DNA from 3 places in the Amycolatopsis sp. NPDC114505 genome. Region 3 is predicted to be linked to each of the others. Evidence: riboswitches for the same ligand, from Rfam matches in the RefSeq annotation. Region 3 holds a riboswitch; each other region holds the start of a gene.
The links. A riboswitch is a leader RNA that binds a small molecule or an ion and turns the genes downstream of it on or off. The one in region 3 is predicted to bind S-adenosylmethionine.
Positions count from the first base shown of each region.

Region 1 (3,795 bases), on a different contig from region 3:
GCTGGGATCGGTGCTCACCGCTCCATTCTCCACGGCTGGTCAGGGTGCGTCGGCGGCAGTGTCGCGGGGGCGCCGCAGGAGGACCGCGAACGCGGCGGCGAACAGCACGCCCGCCGCACTCAGCGCGCCGGTCACAGGCGTCAGTAACAGCACGCTGACCAGCGCGAACACCACACTCACGGCGAGCGTGAACCAGCTGCGCTCGTACGCCGCCAGCACCAGCAGCCCCAGCGTCGCCACGAACACGCCCCGGACGTCGCCGGACAGCCTCAGCTCCAGGGTGGCGACCAAGTCGAGCAGCGGGACGGCCGCCAGCGCGCCCAAGGTGCCGAGCGCGAAGCGGACGGGCCGCGGCGGGGTGCCGGCGCGGCGCAGGCTCCGCCAGTACCAGGCCGCGACGGCGAGCACCACGCAGGCGAGGCCGGCCGTCCAGCCGAGGGCCGCCGGGGGCACCACGTCCACCGCGAAGGCATTCGCCGTGGACCGGGCGCCGTCCGCGAGCCCGGTGCCGCCGATCGCACCGGTTCCCAGGTCGTGGAGCTCCTGCGTCATCCGGTAGCCGCGCATGTTCACGAACTCGCCGGTCACCGGGGCGGCCGGGACCAGCGCGACCACCGCCATCACGAGCTGGGCGAACCCCAGCGCCGCCAACGGGAACCAGAGTCGTCGTCCATCCCCCATCGGGGCAGGATAGCGCCCGCCAGCAGGACGGCGGCCGAGATCACCACGCCCGGCAGGTCCGCCACGGCGACGGCCACCCCGCCGGCGAGCACCGCCACCGCGAGCACCGGGAGACTGCGTTCGTACCAGGCGACCACGGCCAGGCCGAGCGTCGCGAGCAGCGGGCCGCGGGTGGGCGCGCCGAGGTCGAACCAGCTGAAGGCCAGCAGGTCCAGCAGGGGCACGGCGAGCACGACGCCGGCGGTCGCGAGGGCGGTCACCTTCGCTCCCCACCGCCGGGCGTAGCACGCCACCACGGCGGCGAACGCCGCGATGAGCGTCCACTGCCAGGCCGGTCCGCTGCCGCCGTAGGCCAGGACGGTGTCGGCGATGCTCAAGAACTGCTGCCCGCCACCGTGGTCTTCGACGGTGAACCCGAAGATGCTGTCGTAGGACGGCCCGCCCGGCCCGGCCGGGAAGTGCGCCGCCAGGTCCGCGGTCACGGCCGAGCGGTGCACCAGCTCGACCGTCACCAGGACCAGCTCGGCGAAACCCAGCAACGCCAACGGAACCCCGTGCCTCCCCATCGGCCCAGGCTAACGCTCAGCAGAACGGCGGCAGCTCCCGCGGGTCGCCGGCCGGGGCCCAGCGGCCGTCCACCTTCGCGTACTCCCAGCGCGCCCCGCGCGCGACGATCTGGCGCAGCGCCAGCACGACGCGGTCGACGTGCTCCTCGGTGCTGCCCAGGCCGAGGCTGACGCGGATCGCCTGCCGCCCGTCGCCGCCGGTGACGCCGATGAGCCGCTTGGCCGCGATGTGGGCGCAGAAAGCGCCGTCGCGCACGCCGATGCCGTACTCGGCCGACAGCACCGCGGCCACCCAGCCGGGGTCGAAGCCGTCGAGGACGAAGCTGAGCGTGCCGACGCGGTCGACCGGCGCGTCGAACAGCCGCAGCTCGGCGCAGCCCGGGATGGCCTCGAGACCCTTGCGCAGCCGGGTGAGCAGGGCCTGCTCGTGCGCCACGACGGCGTCCCAGTTCTCGCTGAGCGTCTCGCAGGCGACGCCGAGCGCGTACACGCCGACGGTGTTGGGCGAGCCCGCTTCGTGGCGCTCGGGCCCGGTGTTCCAGACCACCGCGTCCTCGGTGACGAGCTTGGTCGCGCCGCCGCCGGCGAGGTACGGCTTGGCGGCGCGCAGCCAGTCGGCGCGGCCGATCAGCGCGCCCGCGCCGAAGGGGGCGTACAGCTTGTGGCCGGACAGGGCGACGTAGTCGACGTCCAGCTCCTTGATCGAGATCCGGCGGTGCGGGGCCAGCTGGGCGGCGTCGAGCGCGATGCGAGCGCCGTGCTTCCGTGCCACCGCGGCGATCTCGGCCACCGGCAGGAGCTCACCGGTCACATTGGACGCTCCGGTGACGACGACCAACCGCGGTCCCTGCGGGGAGTCCGCGAGGGCTTCGTCCACAGCGGACACTGCCGCGAGACGCGTGCGCGGGGTCGGGATCCGCCGGACGTTCGGGCCCTGCCACGGCAGCAGCGCGGCGTGGTGCTCGGTGTCGAACACGACGACCGTGGTGTGCCGGGGCAGGCTGCGGGCGAGCAGGTTGAAGGAGTCGGTGGTGTTGCGGGTGAAGACGACGGTGTCGGTCCGGCGGGCGTCGACGAAGCGGCGCAGGACGTCGCGGGTGCGCTCGTAGAGCTTGGTGGAGACCTGCGACGCGAAACCGGCGCCGCGGTGGACGCTGGCGTACCAGGGCAGGAACTCGTCGACCTTGGTGCGGACGGCGTCCAGACAGGGTGCGCTCGCGGCGTGGTCGAGGTTGGCGTAGCCGATGGTTTCGCCGGTGACGAGCGGGACCCGCAGGGACGCCCCGGCGACGGCCGGAACGGCCTGCGGGACAACGAGTCCGGTGAAGTCGGGCGAAGTGCTGGTGCGATCGATGGCGAGAGTCATCGGTGCCTCCTCGGCGGTCCGGGGGACCCCGGCGAGGGGCCCGCGCTTGCCCGTCGCACGACGCGACCGGCCCGGTCTTCACCCGGGGCACCCCACCGCGGAAGGAGGGTTGCCGGCCAGCAAGCCGGGGCTGAACGCTGGCACTCATGACCTGAGCCAGAAGGTAACCGAGAACGCCGCCGCCGGCCAACCCCCGACTTGCATTCTGAGACGGCGCTCACACACCGTGAGGTCTCAGAGCTTCGCGCGGAAGCGTCCCGGCAGCTGCGTCACGGCGTTGTCGGCGAGGTGCGTCGCCGTGCCGGTGTACTGCTCGGCGCCCGCGGTGAAGCGCCAGCCGCCGATGGTCTTGCCGTCGACGGCCTCACCGCTGGCCGCCGCGACGGCAGTCGAGACCTCGGCGAACGACTTGCCGTCCCAGTTCGCCGCCGCCGGGGCGTCCGGCAGGGTCCAGAGCGTGAAGTGCACGTGGGCGCCGGTGCTGCTGCCCCCGCACGGCAGCGCGTTGCCGGTCGAGCCGAGCTCGGCCCCGGCCTCGACGTGCTCACCGTCGGTGACCGTGATGCCCTCCATGTGGTAGTAGCCGGTCCGCCAGCCGCCGGCGTGGTCGAGGGTCACCCAGTCCCCGCCGGCGCAGTGCTGCAGGTGGACGGTGCCGGCCAGCGGCGCGCGCACGGTGCGGTCGGCCGGGCTGAAGTCGATGGCGTTCTTGACGCCGGTGCTGCCGTCGTCGGAGTGGATGCCGGCCGAGTAGACCTGCTGGCCGGCCTTGAACGGCAGGGCGAGCGCCGGGAACGGGGCGATTTCGGCGGTCGCGGCCGGCGCGGTGGCCAGCCCGAGGATCGCGGTCATCGCGGCGGCGAGGGCCGCCCCACGCACGTGAAGTTTGGTCACCCTGCGTACTCCTTTGACTCTGCACTCACCCATTCGAACTAACGAATGGAGCGCACAGTAAGCCAAAAGAGGGAACGAAGGGAAGATCGTGTGAGATTTTTGTGGGACAAGCGCCGGACATCGGCACTGGTTAACGGCCCGACTCGCCCTTCCAGCGGGCCAGGCGGCCGGCCCGGTCCACCGCGCGGAGCCGTCGCTCGACGTCGTCGCGGACGCCGCTCGTGGTGACCACCAGCAGCTGGTCGAGCTCCTGGAGCCGGCTGGTCTTCTGCGGCGTGAAGCCGGCGC
Region 1 is NZ_JBVKDV010000004.1:240,218-244,012, forward strand. Features, by position in the region: gene ACZ7OU_RS39340 (hypothetical protein) at 40-681, opposite strand; gene ACZ7OU_RS39345 (hypothetical protein) at 621-1,247, opposite strand; gene ACZ7OU_RS39350 (aminotransferase class V-fold PLP-dependent enzyme) at 1,264-2,613, opposite strand; SAM riboswitch class IV at 2,651-2,765, opposite strand; gene ACZ7OU_RS39355 (M23 family metallopeptidase) at 2,848-3,507, opposite strand; gene ACZ7OU_RS39360 (potassium/proton antiporter) at 3,638-3,795, opposite strand, start outside.
Region 1: another riboswitch for S-adenosylmethionine. It lies ahead of ACZ7OU_RS39350 (aminotransferase class V-fold PLP-dependent enzyme); the one in region 3 lies ahead of ACZ7OU_RS12265 (methionine ABC transporter ATP-binding protein).

Region 2 (3,795 bases), on a different contig from region 3:
CCCAGGCCGACCTGCTGGCCGACGGCGACGACCTGAAGGCGGAGGTGTTGAAGGTTCCTCACCACGGTTCGCGTTACTCGCTGCCGTCGTTCCTCGCGGCGGTGGCGCCGCGGGTGGCGTTGGTCAGCGTGGGCGCCGGCAACACCTACGGGCACCCGAACAAGTCCACAATGGACAGCCTGAAAGCGTTGGGAGCATTGGTGACCCGGACCGATGTGGATGGTGATACGGCCGTGGTCGGCGACCCGGCCGGGCCGGCGGTAGCGCGCCGGGGCGAGCCGCGTGGCCCGCCCCGGCGGTGAGCGTCAGTAGCCGAGCGCCTCGTTCACGGCCTTGGCGGAAGCCGCCACGGTCGCCTTCGGGCCGATGTGGTTCTCGACCGCGTCGAGGGTCTTGAGGCCGTCGCCGGTGATCAGGAGGACCGTCTCGGCGTCCGGGTCCAGCTTGCCCGTCTCGATCAGCTTCTTCGCCGTCGCGACGGTGACCCCGCCGGCGGTCTCGGTGAAGATGCCTTCGGTGCGGGCCAGCAGCCGGATGCCTTCGACGACCTCTTCGTCGGTGACGTCCTCGATCGCGCCGCCGGTGCGGTTGACGATGTCGAGCACGTAGGGGCCGTCGGCCGGGTTGCCGATCGCCAGCGACTTGGCGATCGTGTCCGGCTTCACGGGCTGGACCACGTCCTGGCCGGCGCGGAAGGCGGCCGACACCGGCGAGCAGCCGGTCGCCTGCGCGCCGAACACCTTGTACGGGCTGGCGTCCACGAGACCGAGCTGGCCCAGCTCGCGGAAACCCTTGTCCACCTTGGTCAGCTGCGAACCGGAGGCGATCGGCACGACGATCTGCGGCGGGATGCGCCAGCCCAGCTGCTCGGCGACCTCGAAGGCCAGCGTCTTCGAGCCTTCCGAGTAGTACGGCCGGACGTTCACGTTCACGAACGCCCACTTCGGGTGCTCGCCGGCGAGCTCGGTGGCGAGGCGGTTGACGTCGTCGTAGTTGCCGTCGACGGCGATCAGGTCGCCGTCGTAGACCGCGGTGGTGAGGATCTTGGCGCGCTCGAGGGTCTTCGGGATCAGCACGACCGACCGCCAGCCGGCGCGGGCCGCGGCGGCGGCCGTCGCGTTGGCCAGGTTGCCGGTCGACGGACAGGCGAGCACCTCGAAGCCGAACTCGCGGGCCGCGGCCAGCGCGACGGCGACGACGCGGTCCTTGAACGAGTGCGTCGGGTTGCCGGTGTCGTCCTTGACCCACAGGCGCTTGAGGCCGAGCTCCTTGGCCAGGCGGTCGGCGCGGATCAGCCGGGTCGCGCCGGGCTCGGTGTTCGGGATCTCTTCGATGTTCGACGGAACCGGAAGGAGCTTCTTGTAGCGCCAGATGTTCTTGGGGCCGGCTTCGATGTCTTCGCGGCGGACGCGGCCGAAGTCGTAAGCGACCTCGAGCGGCGAAAAGTCCTCGGCGGAGACGAACTCCGGCGCGAGCGGCTGCCGGTGGCCCTCTTCCTTCGACACCAGCTCGACGGCGGGACCGAGATCCGGGGTCTTCGTGGTGGAGGTCGTTCCGAGGGTGGCGGTCATCGCGAGGTTCCTTCCTCATCTGCCCCGCCGAAGCGGGCCGGAATTGGCACCGTGGTCGTCAGCTACCCCGCGAATGCGGGATGACGGGCTGTACGCCGGTTGCCGGGGCTTCGTCGGGCCGTTCCCTCTGCCCCTCTGGATGAGCGGTATTCGGTTGTCGGTGCGCGCCAAACTGCGCGCCGCCTCGAGGACACCGTACGACATGGCGCTCGGGCCGTGCCATGCCGGCCGCTCGACATCACCGGAGCGGGCGCACGACACCGCAAGTGAGAGGATCCTCCCGTGACCGCCCAAGCCACCGCCCCGGCCCCGCTGCACCTGGTCCTGGGTGAGGAAGAACTGCTGATCGAGCGCGCCGTCCGCGAGACGCTCGCCGCGGCGCGCGCGCTCGACGCCACGGCCGAGCTGACCCGGGTCCGGGTGTCCGATCTCACAGCCCCCGAGCTGGCCGAACTCGTCAGCCCGTCGCTGTTCAGCGAGGGTCGCGTGATCGTCCTGGAGTCGGGGCAGGACATCTCGCAGGAGCTGGCCGACGCCGTGGCGTCCTACCTGAAGGACCCGGCGGACGGCGTCGTGCTGGTCGTCGTGCACACCGGCGGCGGGCGCAGCAAGGCGGGCAAGACGCTCCCGGCGGTGCTGAAGAAGGCCGGCGCCGAGGTCACGGAGTGCCCGAAGATGACCAAGCCGGCCGAGCGCGAGCAGTTCGTGCGGCACGAGGTGCGCCGTGCGGGCGGCAAGATCGACCCGGCCGGAGTCGCCGCGCTGATCGACGCCGTCGGCTCCGACCTGCGGGAACTCTCCTCGGCGGCGACGCAGCTGGTGGCGGACGCCGGTGGGTCCGTCGACGCCGAAGCGGTCCGCCGCTACCACCGCGGGCGCGCGGACGTGACCGGGTTCGCGGTCGCGGAGAAGGCCGTGAGCGGCGATCGCTCGGCGGCACTGGAGTCGCTGCGCTGGGCGATGCAGCTGGGCGTCCCGCACGTCCTGGTCGCGGACGCACTGGCCGACGCGGTCCGCACGATCGCGCGGGTCTCCGGCGCGGGCCGGGGCAACCCGAACCAGCTGGCGGGCGAGCTGGGCATGCCGCCGTGGAAGATCCGCAAGGCGCAGGGCCAGGTCCGCGGCTGGAACCAGGACGGCCTGGCGACGGCGATGCGCGTGGTGGCGAGGCTGAACGCCGAGGTCAAGGGCGTGGCGGCCGACCCGGGCTACGCGCTGGAGCGCGCGGTCCTCCAGGTGGCGGCCGCCAAGGGCGAGCGCTGATCCCGGACATGAAGAAAGCCCCGGCCGAAGCCGGGGCTTTCTGGGAAATCGAACAGCCGGAAATCAACCAGCTCAGAGCGCGTTGACGCGCTTCGCCAGCGCCGACTTCTTGTTGGCGGCCTGGTTGGCGTGGAGAACGCCCTTCGAGACGGCCTTGTCCAGCTTCTGGGCGGCGTCGCGCTGCAGCTCGACGGCCTTGGCCTTGTCGCCGGCCTCGGCGGCTTCGCGGACCTTGCGGATCGCGGTCTTCACCGAGGACCGGATCGCCTGGTTGCGCAGACGCGCCTTCTCGTTCGTCGTGATGCGCTTGATCTGCGACTTGATGTTGGCCATAGGGGCAACTCCTCTTTCACTCGGTGAGATTCGCCGCCGCGCTGAATTGGCCCCACTCGGAGAGCGGGCTTCCTCCATGACGGAATGCCGCACGGGCAGCGAGAAGCAACTTTAACAGCCGGACCGCGGACGTCCGGCACCGGGAGTACGGTGGGCCGCGGTAGTGCCTAGGGTTCCGTCGCCGGTCCGCAGGCATCTCGCGGTACACAACCAGGACCGGCGGGTCTGGTCCGAGCGGCACCGTCGGCGGGCCCGGACGGCCGGTCGTTCATCTGACGGGGCAAAAGCCTGGAGGACCCGGTTTTCGCGCGCGCGAAAACCCGAAGGGTCCCATGAACACCACCGCCCTGTCCTTCGTCCTCGTCGCCGCGGTCGTGCACGCCGCGTGGAACCTGGCCGCCAAGCGGATCTCCTCCGGCGGCACCCAGTTCGTCTGGCTCTACTACACCGCTTCCGCGGTCATCCTCCTGCCGGTGACGGTCGTGCTGCTGGTCGTCGAACCGCAACGTCCACAGTGGAGCTGGCTGGTGGCCGCCGTGGTCACGTCGGTGCTGCACATCGCCTACGGCATCGTGCTGCAGCACGGGTACCGCGTCGGCGACCTCTCCGTCGTCTACCCGGTCGCGCG
Region 2 is NZ_JBVKDV010000004.1:830,040-833,834, reverse strand. Features, by position in the region: gene ACZ7OU_RS41685 (ComEC/Rec2 family competence protein) at 1-302, shown strand, start outside; gene thrC (threonine synthase) at 306-1,571, opposite strand; SAM riboswitch class I at 1,584-1,717, opposite strand; gene holA (DNA polymerase III subunit delta) at 1,854-2,834, shown strand; gene rpsT (30S ribosomal protein S20) at 2,907-3,167, opposite strand; gene ACZ7OU_RS41665 (DMT family transporter) at 3,500-3,795, shown strand, end outside.
Region 2: another riboswitch for S-adenosylmethionine. It lies ahead of thrC (threonine synthase); the one in region 3 lies ahead of ACZ7OU_RS12265 (methionine ABC transporter ATP-binding protein).

Region 3 (3,795 bases):
GGCATCACGCGTGTCCCGAGGGGCATCACGCGTGATCAGGCGGGCATCACGCGTGATGCCCCCCCAATCACGCGTGATGCCTGCCCAGTCACGCGTGATGCCCCATCGGTAAGCTCCAGCGGTGGTTGAACTGTTGGGACCTGCCGAGATCCGCGGGCTGGCGGCCGAGCTGGACGTGCGGCCGACCAAGAAGCTCGGGCAGAACTTCGTGCACGATCCCAACACCGTCCGGCGGATCGTCGAGCTGGCGGACGTCGGCCCGGACGACGTCGTCCTCGAGGTCGGGCCCGGGCTCGGGTCGCTGACCCTCGGGCTGCTCGCCACCGGTGCGCGCGTCGTCGCCGTCGAGATCGATCCCAAGCTCGCCGAACGGCTGCCCAAGACCGTCGCCGAGCGGGGGTCCGAGGTCTCCGAACGACTCCAGGTCGTCACGGCCGACGCGCTGCGGATCACCGACGACCAGCTGCCGCGGCCGACCGCGCTCGTCGCGAACCTGCCCTACAACGTCGCCGTCCCGGTCGTGCTGCACCTGCTCGCCGAGGTGCCGTCGCTCACGTCCGGCCTCGTCATGGTCCAGACCGAGGTCGCCGACCGGATGGCGGCGGGCCCCGGCAGCCGGATCTACGGCGTGCCGAGCGTCAAGCTCGCCTGGTACGGCCCCGCGCGCAAGGTCGGCGCCGTGCCGCGCTCGGTGTTCTGGCCGGTGCCGAACGTCGACTCCGCGCTCGTCGCCTTCGAACGCGGTGACGCTCCGGCGTCGGACGACCGCGATCGGCTCTTCGGCCTCGTGGACGCCGCTTTCTCACAGCGCAGGAAGACGCTCCGCGCCGCGTTGGCGGGCTGGGCCGGCTCGGCCGAGCGGGCCGGGGAGCTGCTCACGGCCGCCGGGATCGACCCGAAGACCCGCGGTGAACAGCTGAACGTGCACGACTTCGCGAGGCTCGCCGCCGCGCGTTAGCACGTCCACAGTGGAAGTCAACGGGGTCCGGCGAAAATACGCCTCTTGACGTGCGATCTCGCGATTCGGACACCTCCACTCGTGTGATCTGGGCCAACAGGCTTGCTTTCGCTCGCCGGGATCGGCTTTACTCGGAAGTGTCCATCCCGAGCGACTGAGAGACCTGGCTCGCCGAAGTCGCAGCAACCACCCCCCGCGGGGAAGGTGCTACCGCCAGGACCGATGGAGGCCGTTTCCGATGAAGAGGGTAGCTCGCCCCCTGCTCCTGACCAGGCGTCGCGTAGTCGACGAAGGCCGCCGCTCCGTGACCGCATGTCGACGCTCCCACTGAGCTTGTCGTAGCCGGTCCACCTCTTCTTCATGCACCGTCCTCAAAGGACGGACTTCGCCTGCGGCCGGGTGCCGCGCGCTGCGCGCACCCCGTTTTCTGGAGCCTTCGTGATCACCGTCGAAAACTTGTCCAAAACCTTTGCCACCAACGGAAACTCGGTCGTCGCCCTGCACGACGTGAGCGTCGAGGTCCAGGCCGGCTCGCTGTTCGGCGTGGTCGGCCCGGCCGGGTCCGGCAAGTCCGTCCTCGCCCGCTGCATCGCGCTGCAGGAGCGGCCCGACCGCGGCGTCGTCCGCCTCGACGGCCTCAACACCGGCACCCTCGACGGCCGCCGGCTGCGCGAAATCCGCCGCCAGCTCGGCGTCGTCTCGACGAAACCGGAGCTGATCGCCGAGCGCACGATCGCCGGCAACATCGCCTCCCCGCTCGAGCAGCTCGGCGTCGACGGCCCGCAGCGCCGCAGCCGGGTCGGCTCGCTGCTCGACCTCGTCGGCCTGACGCAGCGCGCGACGCAGCGTCCCGGTGAGCTGACCGAGGGTCAGCTCCGCCGCGTCGCGGTCGCGAAGGCACTGGCCGCGGCGCCGGCGGTGCTGCTCGCCGACGACCCGACCGCCGGCATCGACCCGGAGGAGGCCGGCGCGGTGCTCACCGTGCTCGACCGCGCCCGCGCCGAGCTGGGCACCACCGTCGTGGTCACGACCCCGGACGCCGGCGTGGTCCGCCGGGTCTGCGACGACGTCGCGGTGCTCGAAGACGGCACGGTCGTCGAGCGCGGCACTGTCCTCGACCTGGTCTCGAACCCGGCCAGCCGCACCGCGCAGGCGCTGCTGCCCGCCATCGAGACCACCCGCGCCCAGATCGCCCGCTACGACCGCTCGGCCGACGTCGTGCTGATCGGTTTCGCTTCGGTCGGCGCGCTGCTGCCCGAGGCCGCGGGCCGGTTCGACGTCGAGTTCGCCACGATCGGCGGCGGCCTGACCCGGATCGGCGACACCCCGGTCGGCCGGTTCCGCCTCGGCGTCCGCGGCGAGCGGGCCGACGCGGCACTGGCGTGGGTCGCCGAGCGCGGCGGCCACGTGACGCACACCGCGCGCGGCCCCCAGGGTGTCGCGGCAGCTTGACCCGAACGCCGTAAACGCCCCGATGCGCACGTCGCATCGGGGCGTTTTCGCGGCCACGTAGGCTGGTCGGGTGCTCGCCGTAGTTCCGCCCCCAGTCACCGTCCGGGTCCCGGCCAAGGTCAACCTGCACCTGGCGGTCGACGACCTGCGCGAAGACGGTTACCACGAGCTGGTGACCGTGTTCCAGGCCTTGTCGCTGACCGACGAGGTGACCGTCGCGGTCACCGAAGAGCCGGGCGTGGAGATCTACGGCGAGGGCGAGGGCTCGGTGCCCGCCGACGGCACCAACCTGGCCTGGCGCGCGGTCGAAGCGCTTTCCGCGCACGTCGGCCGCACCGAAGCGCCGAACGTTCGGGTGGTGCTGCGCAAGGGCATCCCGGTCGCGGGCGGCATGGCGGGCGGCAGTGCCGACGCGGCGGCGACGCTGGTCGGGCTGGCGAGCCTCTGGAACCTCGACGTCACGCGCGACGAGCTGGCCGAGCTCGCCGCCGGGCTGGGCAGCGACGTCCCGTTCGCGCTCTACGGCGGCACCGCGCTGGGCACCGGGCGCGGCGAGCAGCTCGTGCCGGTGCTGTCGCGGCACACTTTCCACTGGGTGCTGGCGTTCGACTCCGAAGGGCTGTCGACGCCGAAGGTGTTCAAGGAGCTGGATCGCCTGCGCGCGGACGGCAACCCGCCGCGGATCGGCTCGCACACCCCGGTCGTCGAGGCGCTGGCTTCGGGCGACCCGCGTCAGCTGGCGCTGTTGCTGGGCAACGACCTCCAGGCGGCGGCGGTTTCGCTGCGGCCGGGGCTGCGCCGGACGCTCCGGGCCGGCGTCAACGCGGGCGCGCTCGCCGGCACGGTCTCCGGCTCCGGCCCGACGTGCGCGTTCCTCTGCGAGGACGCGCAGACCGCGGTCGAGGTCGCCGCGGAGCTGTCGGGCGCGGGGGTGTGCCGCACGGTCCGGGTGGCGCACGGCCCGGTCCCCGGCGCCCGCGTGGTCGGCGGGGACGACGCGCCGCGCCCGGCGCCGCCGCGCGTGCACGCCTGACCGTCCATTGTAGATTTCTCTTTCCCGGAAAGGAACGGCTGAGCGGATGGCCAACCTGGTCAACCTGGAAGCGGTGAGCAAGTCCTACGGGGTGAAGCCACTGCTGGACGGCGTCTCGCTGGGCGTCGCGGCCGGGCAGCGCATCGGTGTCGTCGGCCTCAACGGCGGCGGCAAGACCACGCTGCTGGAAGTCCTTTCCGGACTCGCCGCGCCGGATTCCGGGCGGGTGAGCCACGTCGGCGGCCTGCGGATGGCCGTGGTCACCCAGCGGACCGAGCTCCCGGACGACAGCACCGTCGGCGAGGTCGTGCTCGAACGCTACGGCGCCGAGCACGAATGGGCCGCCGACGCG
Region 3 is NZ_JBVKDV010000001.1:2,449,060-2,452,854, forward strand. Features, by position in the region: gene rsmA (16S rRNA (adenine(1518)-N(6)/adenine(1519)-N(6))-dimethyltransferase RsmA) at 122-958, shown strand; SAM riboswitch class I at 1,097-1,203, shown strand; gene ACZ7OU_RS12265 (methionine ABC transporter ATP-binding protein) at 1,397-2,410, shown strand; gene ACZ7OU_RS12270 (4-(cytidine 5'-diphospho)-2-C-methyl-D-erythritol kinase) at 2,481-3,443, shown strand; gene ACZ7OU_RS12275 (ABC-F family ATP-binding cassette domain-containing protein) at 3,490-3,795, shown strand, end outside.